DNA from 3 places in the Kocuria sp. 2SI genome. Region 2 is predicted to be linked to each of the others. Evidence: riboswitches for the same ligand, from Rfam matches in the RefSeq annotation. Region 2 holds a riboswitch; each other region holds the start of a gene.
What was found. Region 2 has a riboswitch for S-adenosylmethionine ahead of FFS25_RS05550 (MetQ/NlpA family ABC transporter substrate-binding protein). Riboswitches for the same ligand answer to the same signal wherever they lie in the genome.

Region 1: linked by a shared signal. The riboswitch ahead of FFS25_RS00195 (ABC transporter ATP-binding protein) and the one ahead of FFS25_RS05550 (MetQ/NlpA family ABC transporter substrate-binding protein) in region 2 are both predicted to bind S-adenosylmethionine.
Region 3: linked by a shared signal. The riboswitch ahead of FFS25_RS00450 (cobalamin-independent methionine synthase II family protein) and the one ahead of FFS25_RS05550 (MetQ/NlpA family ABC transporter substrate-binding protein) in region 2 are both predicted to bind S-adenosylmethionine.

The regions. Positions count from the first base shown of each region.
Region 1 is NZ_SCNB01000001.1:43,910-48,009, reverse strand. Features, by position in the region: gene FFS25_RS00200 (aliphatic sulfonate ABC transporter substrate-binding protein) at 1-558, opposite strand, end outside; gene FFS25_RS00195 (ABC transporter ATP-binding protein) at 555-1,355, opposite strand; SAM riboswitch class I at 1,354-1,461, opposite strand; SAM riboswitch class IV at 1,577-1,691, shown strand; gene FFS25_RS00190 (LLM class flavin-dependent oxidoreductase) at 1,773-3,188, shown strand; gene FFS25_RS00185 (APC family permease) at 3,331-4,100, opposite strand, start outside.
Region 2 is NZ_SCNB01000007.1:5,486-9,585, forward strand. Features, by position in the region: gene FFS25_RS05540 (methionine ABC transporter permease) at 1-423, opposite strand, end outside; gene FFS25_RS05545 (methionine ABC transporter ATP-binding protein) at 420-1,502, opposite strand; gene FFS25_RS05550 (MetQ/NlpA family ABC transporter substrate-binding protein) at 1,538-2,413, opposite strand; SAM riboswitch class IV at 2,513-2,625, opposite strand; gene dxr (1-deoxy-D-xylulose-5-phosphate reductoisomerase) at 2,735-4,009, opposite strand.
Region 3 is NZ_SCNB01000001.1:105,398-109,497, forward strand. Features, by position in the region: gene FFS25_RS00445 (amino acid permease) at 1-1,335, shown strand, start outside; SAM riboswitch class I at 1,465-1,567, shown strand; gene FFS25_RS00450 (cobalamin-independent methionine synthase II family protein) at 1,584-2,795, shown strand; gene FFS25_RS00455 (cobalamin-independent methionine synthase II family protein) at 2,913-4,100, shown strand, end outside.

The DNA of each region.
Region 1 (4,100 bases), on a different contig from region 2:
GGAGCGGCCGTCGGCGTGCTGGAGGTTGACCACGGTGGTCTCGTCGAAGCCCATATCCGCCGCCGACAGCGCCTGCAGCAGGAAGAAGTAGGGATCCGTGCCCTTGGTGGCCGCCACCGACCTGCCGCGCAGATCCTCGACCGAGCGCAGGGGCGAGTCCGCGGTGCGTACGAGTGCTGCCCACTCCGGCTGGGAGCAGATGTCGATCGCGCGGATGGGGGAGCGGTTGGTGCGCGCCAGCAGCGCGGCCGAGCCCGCGGTCGAGCCGATGTCGATCGCCCCGCCGCGCAGGAACTCGTTGGCCTTGTTGGACCCGGCCGAGAACGTCCAGTGGACCTCCTGGCCGTCCTCTGCGGCGACGGTCTCCAGCCAGCCCTTCTCGCGGATGATCAGCGACAGCGGGTTGTAGGTCGCGTAGTCCAGGTAGATCTCGGTGTCCGAGCCGGCGGCCATGCCGCGGCCCGGGCCCTCGCCCTCCATGACGCACCCGGACAGGGGCGCGGCGGCGGCCCCGGCGGCGGCCAGGCCCAGCAGGCGACGACGCGTCAGCCCGCTCATGCCTCCACGCCCAGCAGGCCGAGCAGGTGCGTGCGGGCCTGCGTCAGCTCGGGATCATCGCGGTGGCGCGGTCGCGGCGAGTCGACCGTGAGGATCTCCTGGATCCCTGCCGGCCCGCCTTCCGGCGGCGTCCCGAGCACGACCACGCGGTCGGAGAGCACCAGGGCCTCTTCCACATCGTGGGTGACCACCAGCACCGTCGTGGGATCTGCGGCGTGGATCTCCAGCAGCAGGTCCTGCATCTTCAGACGGGTCAGGGCATCGAGCGCCCCGAACGGCTCGTCGAGCAGCAGCACCTGCGGATTGCGCGCCAGCGCCCTGGCCAGCGAGGCCCGCTGGGCCATGCCGCCGGAGATCTCCGACGGGCGGTCCTCGGCATGCTTCGTCAGCCGCACCAGCTCGAGCAGGTGCGCCACGCGCTGCTCGGCCTCGCGGCCCCGGACCCCGCGGGGCAGCCCGAGCGCCACGTTGCGGGCCACCGTGCGCCAGGGCAGCAGCCGCGGCTCCTGGAAGCCCACCGCGCAGCGCGGGTCCAGGCCGTGCACGGGCGCGTCGTCGATCAGGACCCGGCCGGCGGAGGCCGTGCCGAGACCGGCCACCGCGCGCAGCAGGGTCGACTTGCCGCAGCCCGACGGGCCCAGCACCGAGACGATCTCGCCGGGGCGGACATGGAAGCTGACGTCGGCCAGGACATCGCGCTGGAGGCCGCCGGAAGAGGGGAAGGACTTGCCGACGCCATCGAAGGTCAGGGCGGCGGCATCGACCGTGCTCAGGGCGGACGGGGGCGCAGAGATCATCACATCACTCCATCGGTCCTGGCATTAGCACCTTGTGCCGCGTAATGGACGGCACTGGTTGCTGCGGCGTCGACGAGCCAGGTCTCTCGGCCGCTCCGGATGGGAACCGGGGTCATTCAATGCCCTGGTCCGGGGAGACAGCAAATCGGAGGACGAGCGGGGCAACGCACGGGACGGGCTTCGCACCGTCGCCTCAGGTGTGCATAGGATGACGCTCACACGATCAAGAGTTCCGGCCCACAGCCCTGGCTGGCCGGACGGCAACCCTCTCCCGTAGCGGGGTGCCCCAGGTGAGGATCGGGCCGCTCGCTAGACCGCGTGCGGCAAGTGCGGCGCATGCACGCGCTGGACCCGCAGGTTGGCCGCGGCATGAGCGGCGCACGGGGCGCGGGTCTGACCCCTCAGGAGCAGCCTCCCATGGCCAAGCGGATCTCCCTGAACGCCTTCGACATGACCTGCGTGGATCACCAGAGCTTCGGGCTGTGGCGCCACCCGCGCTCGCGGGCCACGGAGTACAACACGATCGAGTACTGGACGCACCTGGCCCAGGTGCTCGAGCGGGGCCGCTTCGACGCCCTGTTCCTGGCCGACGTTGTCGGCATCTACGACATCTACCGCAACTCGGCCGCCCCCTCGATCGCCGACGGCGCGCAGGTCCCGGTCAACGATCCGTTCATGCAGATCTCCGCCATGGCCGCGGTGACGAAGAACCTCGGCTTCGGCGTGACCAGTGCGGTCACCTACGAGCAGCCGTACACGCTGGCGCGCAAGTACGCGACGCTGGATCACCTGACCCGCGGGCGCGTGGGCTTCAACGTGGTGACCTCCTACCTGCCTTCGGCGGCCGAGAACCAGGGTCTGCCCACCCAGATCGAGCACGACGAGCGCTACGAGATCGCCGAGGAGTTCCTCGACGTCTGCTACAAGCTGTGGGAGGGCTCCTGGGAGGACGACGCCGTCGTGAAGGACGTGGAGCGCGGGATCTACGCCGATCCGGCCAAGGTCCACCCGATCCAGCACCAGGGCAAGCACTTCACGGTGCCTGGTGCGGCGCTCACCGAGCCCAGCCCGCAGCGCACCCCGCTGATCTTCCAGGCCGGGGCCTCCTCGCGCGGGCAGGCCTTCGCGGGCAAGCACGCCGAAGCCGTGTTCATCGGCGCCCTGCGCCCGGACCTCACCCGGTACATGACCGACCGGATCCGCGACAAGGTCGAGGCCGAGGGCCGTGACCGGGACGACGTGAAGATCTACGCGATGCTCTCCGTGGTGGTCGATGAGACCGACGAGAAGGCCCAGGCCAAGTACCGCGAGTACCAGAGCTACGCCAACCTGGAGGCCTCGCAGGCCATCATCGGCGGCTGGTCCGGGCTGGATCTGTCCACGTTCCAGGAGGACGAGGTCCTGAACTACGTCAAGACCGAGGCCATCCAGTCCTTCCTCACGCCGTTCACCATGCAGGACGGCACCAAGCAGTGGACGCGCGAGGAGATCGCCCGCCACTGCGCGATCGGCGGCATGGGCGATGTGGTCGTGGGCTCCCCGCAGACCGTGGCCGATCAGCTCGAGACCTGGATCGACGAGGGCGGCCTGGACGGGATCAACCTGGCCTACCACGTGTCCCCGGGCTCGTTCGAGGACTTCGTGGAGCAGGTGGTCCCGGAGCTGCAGAAGCGCGGGCGCTACCGCACCGACTACGACGGCCCCACCCTGCGCGAGAACGTCTACGGTGCAGGGCAGACCAAGGTGCTCGACACCCACCCGGCGGCCAAGTACCGCGGGGCCTACATGGGCAGGCCGTCCACGGCGGACACCCCGGCGCGGGATCTCGGCTGAGGGCTGGGGAACGGCAGCTGGCAGAGGCCCTGGCCCTTCCGAGGGCCTTTGCCATCACTGGCAGGGATGCAGTGGCGATGTATGCGTCCAGAAATTCAAGCTGCGGTTCCCGAGGATTGCGTCCGCAGCCCTGCGCGGAGCCTCACGTCACGTGCACGAACGGGCGGTCCTGCTTGCGCGCCACCGCCCGGCGCAGGACCTCGTGCACGGCCGTCGCCGTCTGACCGCGGCCGAGGAGCAGGAAGCGCAGGGAGTTCACCAGCGGCGAGCCGTCGGACCACTCGAGGTAGAGGTGCGACGGCCGCCCCGTCCGGTCCCGGACGGCCAGGGCCACGCCGGCCAGGCAGGTGGGCACCGACGAGCCCTCTGCGCGCAGGACGCGGTGGCCGTCGATCTCGTGGGCACTCACGCGCAACCGGTCCTCGAAGTCCGATGGATCGCGCAGGGTCACCTCCACGAACAGGACGCCGTCGGCCGAGGGAAGGCGATGCCATTCGCGCTCGTCGCGCAGCTTCTCGGCCAGGTCGGGGTCGCTGAGCAGGAGCTGCTGGGCCTGGGCCCCTGCTGCGCCCAGCTGGGTGCGCGGCCGGTGCGCGATCAGCCGCACCGTGCGTCCGCGGCAGCCGCGCAGCCAGGCCAGCGAGGTCTGGTCGAAATCGATGCTGCGGATCCGCAGCTCCGAGGCCCGCCAGACCCGCGAGGCGAACGACGCTGCCAGCAGGGCTGCGATGAACACGAGGGCCACGTGGAGGCCATCGGGGCGGCTGATCATGTTGTCGGCGGTCGTGTAGGCGATCACCACGGTGATCGCCGCGAATCCCACGGCGGCGCGGCGATGCCCCCGCTTTCCCGCCGACAGGGTCGAGGCGAAGGAGGCCGAGAGCATCAGCACCAGCACCCCGGTCGCGTAGG
Region 2 (4,100 bases):
CAGGATCACCGTGGTCATGATCCGGAACCGCGAGACGCCCATGGAGCGAGCCGCCTCGATCACACCGGGATCCACCGACATGAGGTTCTGCTCGACGATGCGCGCGACCGCGAACAGGGCGGCGATCGTCATGGCGAAGATCGCGGCGTTCTGCCCGAGCCTGGTCCCGATCACCGTCTCCGTCAGCGGGCCGAGGGCCGCCAGCAGGATGATGAACGGGATCGGCCGCACGAAGTTCACGATCAGGTTGATCGCGGTGTTCAGCGGGCGGTTCGCATAGATGCCGCCCGGACGCGTGACGTACAGCGCGACGCCGAAGACCAGGCCCAGGAACCCCGCGATGATCATGGTCACCACGACCATGTAGAGGGTCTCGCCGATGGACGTCAGCAGCTGAGGGCCGAGAACGGACCAATTGGTCATGCCGACACCTCCTTCACGGTCGTGGCCTCTGCAAGCCGGGCGATCGTGTCCTCCACGGCCTGCGGCTCGCCCAGCAGCTCGACGGTCAGGGAGCCGAAGGACTGCTCCTGCAGCACCGACACCCCGCCGAACACGATCCTGAAGCCCACGCCGCGCTCAGCAGCGGCGCGGCTGAGCACCGTGCCGACATCGACGCCCTCGCGGATCTCCATGACCACCAGGCGGCCGTGGTGGCGCGCGCGCAGGTGCGCGAGCTCCTCGGCGTCCGGCTCGGCGTGGACGACGGTGGAGACGAAGCGACGGGTCGTGGGCGACTGCCCGGCCGAGAAGATCTGGGCCGTGGGGCCCATCTCGACCACGCGTCCGCTGTCCATGACCGCGACGCGATCGGCGATCGAGCGCACCACGTCCATCTCGTGGGTGATCAGCACGACCGTGATCCCGAACTCCCGGTTGGCCCGGCGCAGCAGCGCCAGCACCTCCTGGGTGGTCTCCGGGTCCAGTGCGGAGGTGGACTCGTCGGCCAGCAGGATCTTGGGGTTGGCAGCCAGCGCCCGGGCGATGCCCACGCGCTGCTTCTGCCCGCCCGAGAGCTGCTCGGGGTAGTTGCCCGCCCGCTCGGAGAGCCCGACGAACTCGAGCAGCTCCTTCACGCGCGCCCTGCGATCGGCCGCCGACCAGCCCGCCTGCTTCAGCGGGTACTCGACGTTGCCGGCCACTGAGCGCGACGTGAACAGGTTGAACTGCTGGAAGATCATGCCGATGTCGCGACGGATCGGGGCCAGCTGATTCTCGGTGCGGCCGTCGACCCGGCGGCCGTCGACCTCGACGACGCCGGAGGTCACCGGCTCCAGGCCGTTGATCAGGCGCACGAGCGTGGACTTGCCGGCACCCGAGTAGCCGATCACGCCGAAGATCTCGCCTCGGCGGATGTCGAGGGTGACATCGTCGACTGCGGTCACGTCCCGCTTGGTCCTGCCCTTGCCCGTGGTGAAGGACTTGGTGACGCCGTCGAAGCGCACGATCGCCTCGGTCTCGGGCCCGGGCCGACGCCGCTGCGTGTCAGCGGCGTCGGCCACCGGCTCGCTGTCGGGGTGGAACTGCTCGGCCGGGGTCACTTCTGGAGGTCCTCCTCGTAATCGGAGAGGACCTGCTCCAGCTCCTCCTGCGAGAGTTCCATGGTCACCGCGGTGCCCTTGGTGTCCTCCTTCTCGGCCTCCTCGACCTCCGGGGTGTGGAAGAGATCGGCGACCTTGTGGAGGGTCTCGTCGTCCTTGTTGGCCTCGGTGGTGGCGAACAGGTTCACGTACGGACGGGCGTTCTCGTTCTCGGCGCCGTCGGAGGCCAGGGCCGAATCGGGATCGATGTCGCCGCGGGCCAGGAAGTCGTTGTTGATGACGGAGCCGGCCACAGAGTCCAGAGACAGCACGGTCTGCTCGGCCGAGACCGGGGTGACGGAGACCTTCGAGGCCTCGGTGTCGATGTCCGACTCGGTCGGGGCGGTGGTGTCCGAGGTGAACTCGACCAGGCCGTTGGCCTGCAGCAGCAGCAGCGCGCGCGACTGGTTGATCGAGTCGTTGGGGATGGCGATCTCGTCGCCGTCCTGGATGTCCTCGAGCGACTCGTACTCGTTGGAGTACAGGCCCAGCGGGTAGATCGAGGTCGAGGCGATCGGGGTGACGGTCTCCCCGGAGCTGTTGTTGTAGTCCGCCAGGTACGCGATGTGCTGGAACCAGTTCATGTCGACGTCGCCGGAGACGGTCGCCGGGTTGACCTGGCTGTACTCGGAGAGCTCGACCAGCTCGACGGTGATGCCCTCCTCCTCGGCCTTCTCCACGAGGGCCTCGTTCACGGGGGTGGTGCCGACGACGCCGATCTTGATGACCCCGTCGTCGTAGGGGGCCTCATCGGAGTCGCCGCCGCCGCAGCCGGCGAGGGTCAGGCCGAGGACTGTGGTCACGGCCAGGGCGGAGAGACGGTGTGCGCGCATGGGAGGGGTTGCCTTTCGTTCAGCGAGCTGTCCGATCCCATCGGGGTGACCGGCGGCGCTGAACGTCAGGCGTGCGCATCGATGCTGCGCACGAACCCAAATCCGTGCTTGCCGCGGTGCGGAACCGGAGCCGAATGGTCATCTGGGGCACCCCACCACGGTGAGAGGGTTGCCGTCCGGCCAGCCAGAGCTTCGCGCCGGATCTCGTCATCCGGCGCAGATCCTAGCATCTGAGTCCGGTGCGGGCGAGCCCCCCACGAGGCCTGGCACGGGCTCTGGCTCAGGCACCGGATGCACGTCGGCCGCGTCCCGGAGGCCGGCTCATCGACGCCTCTGCCTCACCAGCTCATCAGCGCGGGAGCGAGCCCAGGCCTCGGCTGCCAGCACCGATTCGAGGCTCAGCTCGTCGACGGGCTCATGCTCCCGCACGACTTCGGCCACGAGCTCGACGATCTCCAGGAAGCCCAGGCGCCCGGCGTGGAAGGCCAGGACCGCCTGCTCGTTCGCGGCGTTGAACACGGCAGGGCCGGTGGGCCCTGAAGCCGCCGCCTCCTTGAGCAGACGCACCGCTGGGAAGGCCTCCTCATCCAGCGGCTCGAAGCTCCAGGTCGCCGCCTGAGTCCAGTCGCACGGCGAGGCGGCGCCCGGGACCCGATGCGGCCAGCCGAGGCCCAGCGCGATCGGCAGGCGCATGTCCGGCGGGGAGGCCTGAGCCATGGTGGAGCCGTCCACGAACTGCACCATCGAGTGCACGACGGACTGCGGGTGCACCACCACGTCGATGCGCTCCAAGGGGATGTCGAAGAGCAGGTGGGCCTCGAGGACCTCGAGGGCCTTGTTGACCATGGTCGAGGAGTTCGTGGTCACCATCAGCCCCATGTCCCAGGTGGGATGAGCCAGGGCGTCCTGCGGGCGCACGTCCCGCAGGGAATCGCGCGAGCGCCCGCGGAAGGGTCCACCGGAGGCCGTCAGCACGAGCCGATCGACCTCTGCCGACGCGCCGCTGCGCAGCGCCTGGGCCAGGGCTGAGTGCTCGGAGTCCACGGGGATCAGCGGGTCGTCGTGCGGGGAGGCCTGCGCGGCTCGGCGCACCAGCTCACCGCCGGCGATCAGCGACTCCTTGTTGGCCAGGGCCAGCAGCTTGCCGGCCTCCAGGGCGGCAAGGGTGGGGGCCAGCCCGATCGAGCCGGTGATGCCGTTGAGGACGAGATCGGCCCCCGGCGCTCGCGCCGCCTGCACGGCGGCCTCCGATCCCGCGAGGATCTGCGGGGAATAGTCCTCCCCCAGCGCCAGGACCCGCGAGGCGATCATGCGCTCGAGCAGCGCCGCGTCCTGGACATCGCCGGACGTCGCCACGAGCGGGGCCCGGGTCTCGACGGCCTGCTCCGCGAGCAGCTCGAGGTTCGACGAGCCGGCCGCCAGGGCCACCACCCGGAATGGGGCCTGCTGATCGGCCGACGCCGCGGCGGTGCGCACGACGTCGAGCGCCTGCGTGCCGATGGAGCCGGTCGAGCCCAGGATGCAGATGCGGCGCTGGGACTCGGCCCACAGGGGAGCCTGGGGGGCGGGACGCTGTTCGCTGGAGATCTCGGACATGGCTCCAGTATGCCGACCTGCCTCCAGTGCTGCCGGAGCGCGTTGGACGCGCCCCCCCCTTCCGCGCACGCCCCCTGGCCCGGAGGAGACG
Region 3 (4,100 bases), on a different contig from region 2:
AGCCTCGGCTCGGCCATCGGCGCAGGCCTGTTCGTCGGCTCGGGGGCAGGCATCGCCGCCGCCGGGCCGTCGGTGCTCGTGTCCTACGTCGTCGCCGGGTTCCTGATCATCCTGATCATGCGCATGCTCGGCGAGATGGTCGCCGATCACCCCACCTCCGGCGCCTTCTCCGTCTACGCGGGCCGAGCCGTCAGCCCGGCCGCGGGCTTCGCCGTCGGCTGGCTGTGGTGGGTGCAGCTGATCATCGTGATCGCCGCCGAGGCCACCGCGGCCGCCCAGATCCTGGTCTCCGCCTGGCCCATCGCCCCGCAGTGGCTGCTCGCGCTGATCTTCATGATCATCTTCACCGCCATCAACCTCATCGGCGTGGGGCAGTTCGGCGAGTTCGAGTTCTGGTTCTCGCTGCTCAAGGTCGCCGCCGTCGTCGTCTTCCTGGTGATCGGCGGGCTGTTCGTGATCGGCCTGCTGCCCACGGCCGAGGCGCCCGGCCTGGCCAATCTCACCGCCCACGGCGGCTTCATGCCCAACGGCATCGGAGGCGTGGCCGCCGGCCTGCTGATCGTGGCCTTCGCCTTCGGCGGCATCGAGATCGTGGCCGTGGCGGCGGCCGAGACCGAGGACCCCGAGAAGAACGTGGGCCGGGCGATCCGCACCATCGTGTGGCGCATCCTGATCTTCTACATGGGCTCCGTGGCCATCATGGTCCTGGCCATGCCGTGGAACGACGAGAACCTGTTGGCCTCCCCGTTCGTGGCCGTGCTCAACACCGCGGGGCTTCCGGCCGTCGCCTCCATCATGGCGGTCGTGGTGACCGTCGCGCTGCTGTCGTCGCTGAACGTCAACCTGTACGGCGCCTCGCGGATGATCTTCTCGCTGTCCCACCGCAGCCTGGCACCGGCCGCGCTGAGCAGGACCAACCCCCGCGGCGTGCCGGTGGCCGCGGTGGCCTTCGGCTTCGTGACGGTCGGGCTGAACTACCTGTGGGCCGAGGAGATCCTGGGCATCCTGCTCAACATCGTGGGCTCCACCCTGATCGTCATCTGGTCCATGACGATCGTCTCCCACCTGGTGCTGCGCCGCCGCGCCGAGCGCGAGGGCCGCGACCTCGTGCTCAGGGCCTGGGGCTACCCGGTGCTGTCCTACGTGGCGCTGGCGGGCATGGTGGCCGTCGTGATCCTGGGCATGACGGTGCCCGGCGTGCGTCAGCAGATCCTGCTCACGGCGGGCCTGTTCGCTCTCCTGTGGATCATCGGCGCTGTGCTGGCCAAGCGCCGCGGCGTGACCCGCTTCCGCGCCCCGGAGGAGTTCGACGACCCGGCAGCGATGCCCCGCTGACCCTCCGTTCCCCCACCCCGCCGAGTGGATCCCCAGTTGCGCTGTTCGGGCGAACAGCGCAACTGGGGATCCACTCGACGGCTTTCGTGGGTTGGGTGCGACGTCCTCGGCATGGCAGGATGATCGACGTCACCATCACGAGCGACCGAGAGACCTTGGCTCGAAGACGTCGCAGCAACCATGCGGGGATCCGTCCCCAGCGCAGAGGTGCTCCCGCCAGGACCGATGGAAAGGACGTGCCTTCGCGCATGCTGAACACCGACCGCATCCAGACCACCCACGTGGGCTCCCTGCCCCGCACCCCCGAGCTGCTGGCCGCGAACGAGGCCTACCAGGCCGGCACGATCTCGTGGGAGGAGCTCGTGGCCACCATGCAGCAGGGCGTCCGCGACATCGTCGCCCGGCAGTCCGAGATCGGGATCGACATCGTCAACGACGGCGAGTACGGCCACACCATGTCCAGCTCCGTCGACTACGGCGCCTGGTGGAACTACTCGTTCTCCCGCCTGGGCGGGCTGAGCCCCTCCGACGAGGACCGCTGGGACCCGAACGCCGGCGCCAAGCGCTCCTCGCCGGGCAACATCGTGCTGACGTCGTTCGCCGATCGCCGCGACCGGCAGCGCTTCGCCGAGGCCTATGCCGATCAGTCCTCCGGGATCCTCACCGCCCGCAAGCGGGTGGCCCAGCCCAAGATCACCGGGCCGCTGACCTACACCGGCCACGACGCCGTGCAGGCGGACATCGCGAACCTCAAGTCCGCGCTCGAGGGCTCCGGCGCCGAGCAGGGCTTCATCGCCGCTCTGTCCCCCGGCTCCTGCGCCCGAGTGAGCAACGAGTACTACGCCACCGAGGAGGAGCTCGTCTACGCCTGCGCCGACGCCATGCGCGAGGAGTACCAGGCGATCGTCGACGCCGGGCTGATCGTGCAGATCGACGACCCCTCGATCGCCGAGTCGTGGGACCAGATCAACCCGGAGCCCTCGCTCGAGGATTACCGCTCCTTCATCCAGCTGCGGATCGAGGCGCTGAACCACGCGCTGCGCGGGCTGCCGCAGGAGCAGATCCGATTCCACCTGTGCTGGGGCTCCTGGCACGGCCCGCACACGACCGACCTGGAGCTCAAGCACCTGATCGAGCCCCTGCTGCAGATCGACGCCGGAGGCTACTCCTTCGAGGCGGCCTCCGCCCGTCACGGCCATGAGTGGCGCGAATGGGCGGATGCCGGGCTGCCCGAGGACAAGGTCATCATCCCGGGCGTCGTCTCGCACTCCACCAACGTGGTCGAGCACCCGGAGCTGGTGGCCGAGCGCATCGAGCGCTTCGCCTCCGTCGTGGGCCGCGAGCGCGTCATCGCCTCGACCGACTGCGGGCTGGGCGGCCGTCTGCACCCGCAGATCGCCATGGCCAAGCTCGAGTCACTGGCCGAGGGCGCGCAGATCGCCTCGAGCCGCCTCTTCTGACCCCCCCTCCCCACCGCCGAGTGGATACCCAGTTGCGCTACCTGCCTGAACAGCGCAACTGGGTATCCACTCGGCGGGGTGGCCGCATACCCATCTCACGCAGAAAGGAATCTCTTCATGCACCGCTCCGAGAATCGCATCCTCACCACCCACGCCGGCTCCCTGCCGCGCACCGATCAGCTGATCGAGGCTAACCGCGCCCGCACCGGCGGACAGGACTACGACCAGCTGCTCACCGAGTCTGTCGTCGACGTCGTCCAGCGCCAGAAGAACCTGGGGATCGACGTCGTCAACGACGGCGAGTACGGCCACGCCATGTCCGAGGACACCGACTACGGCGCCTGGTGGCACTACATCTTCGACCGCCTCGACGGGCTGGGCCCCGGCTCGGTCGATCTCTGGAGCCAGACGGCGGTGCGCTCCGAGCCGGGTCAGGTGCGGCTCACGAGCTTCGGCGACCGTCGTGACCGACAGCGCTTCCAGGACGCCTACACCGACCCCTCCAGCGGGATCTCGACCGGCAATCTGCCGCCGTTCCCCGAGTTCGTGGGCCCGATCCGCTATGTCGGCCAGGAGGCCGTCGCCCGGGACATCGCCAACCTCAAGCGCGCGCTGGAGACCACGGGCGCATCCGAGGGCTACCTGGCTTCACTCTCGCCGGGGTCGTGCGCGCGCCTGGAGGACAAGCACTACGGCGACGAGGACGAGGTCCTGCAGGCGTGCGCCGAGGCCATGCGCGAGGAGTACCGGGCGATCACCGACGCCGGGCTGATCGTGCAGATCGACGACCCCTCGATCGCGGAGAACTGGGATCAGGTCAACCCCGAGCCGTCGGTCGAGGACTACCTGGCGTTCACGGCCAAGCGCGTGGAGGCGATCAACTACGCGCTCGAGGGCATCCCCGCCGAGCAGGTCCGGTTCCACCTGTGCTGGGGCTCCTGGCACGGCCCGCACACCACAGATCTGGAGTTCAAGCACCTGGTGCGCACCATGCTGCAGATCAACGCCGGCGCGTTCTCCTTCGAAGCCGCCAACGCCCGCCACGAGCACGAGTGGCGCGTGTGGGAGGACGTCTCCCTGCCCGAGGACAAGCTGATCATCCCGGGCATCGTCTCCCATGCGACCAACGTGGTCGAGCACCCGGAGCTGGTGGCCGAGCGCATCGAGCGCTTCGCCTCGGTCGTGGGTCGCGAGCGCGTGATCGCCTCGACCGACTGCGGTCTGGGCGGGCGCATCCACCCGCAGATCGCCGCCGCCAAGCTGGAGGCACTGGCCCAGGGCGCCGAGATCGCCTCGTCCCGCCTC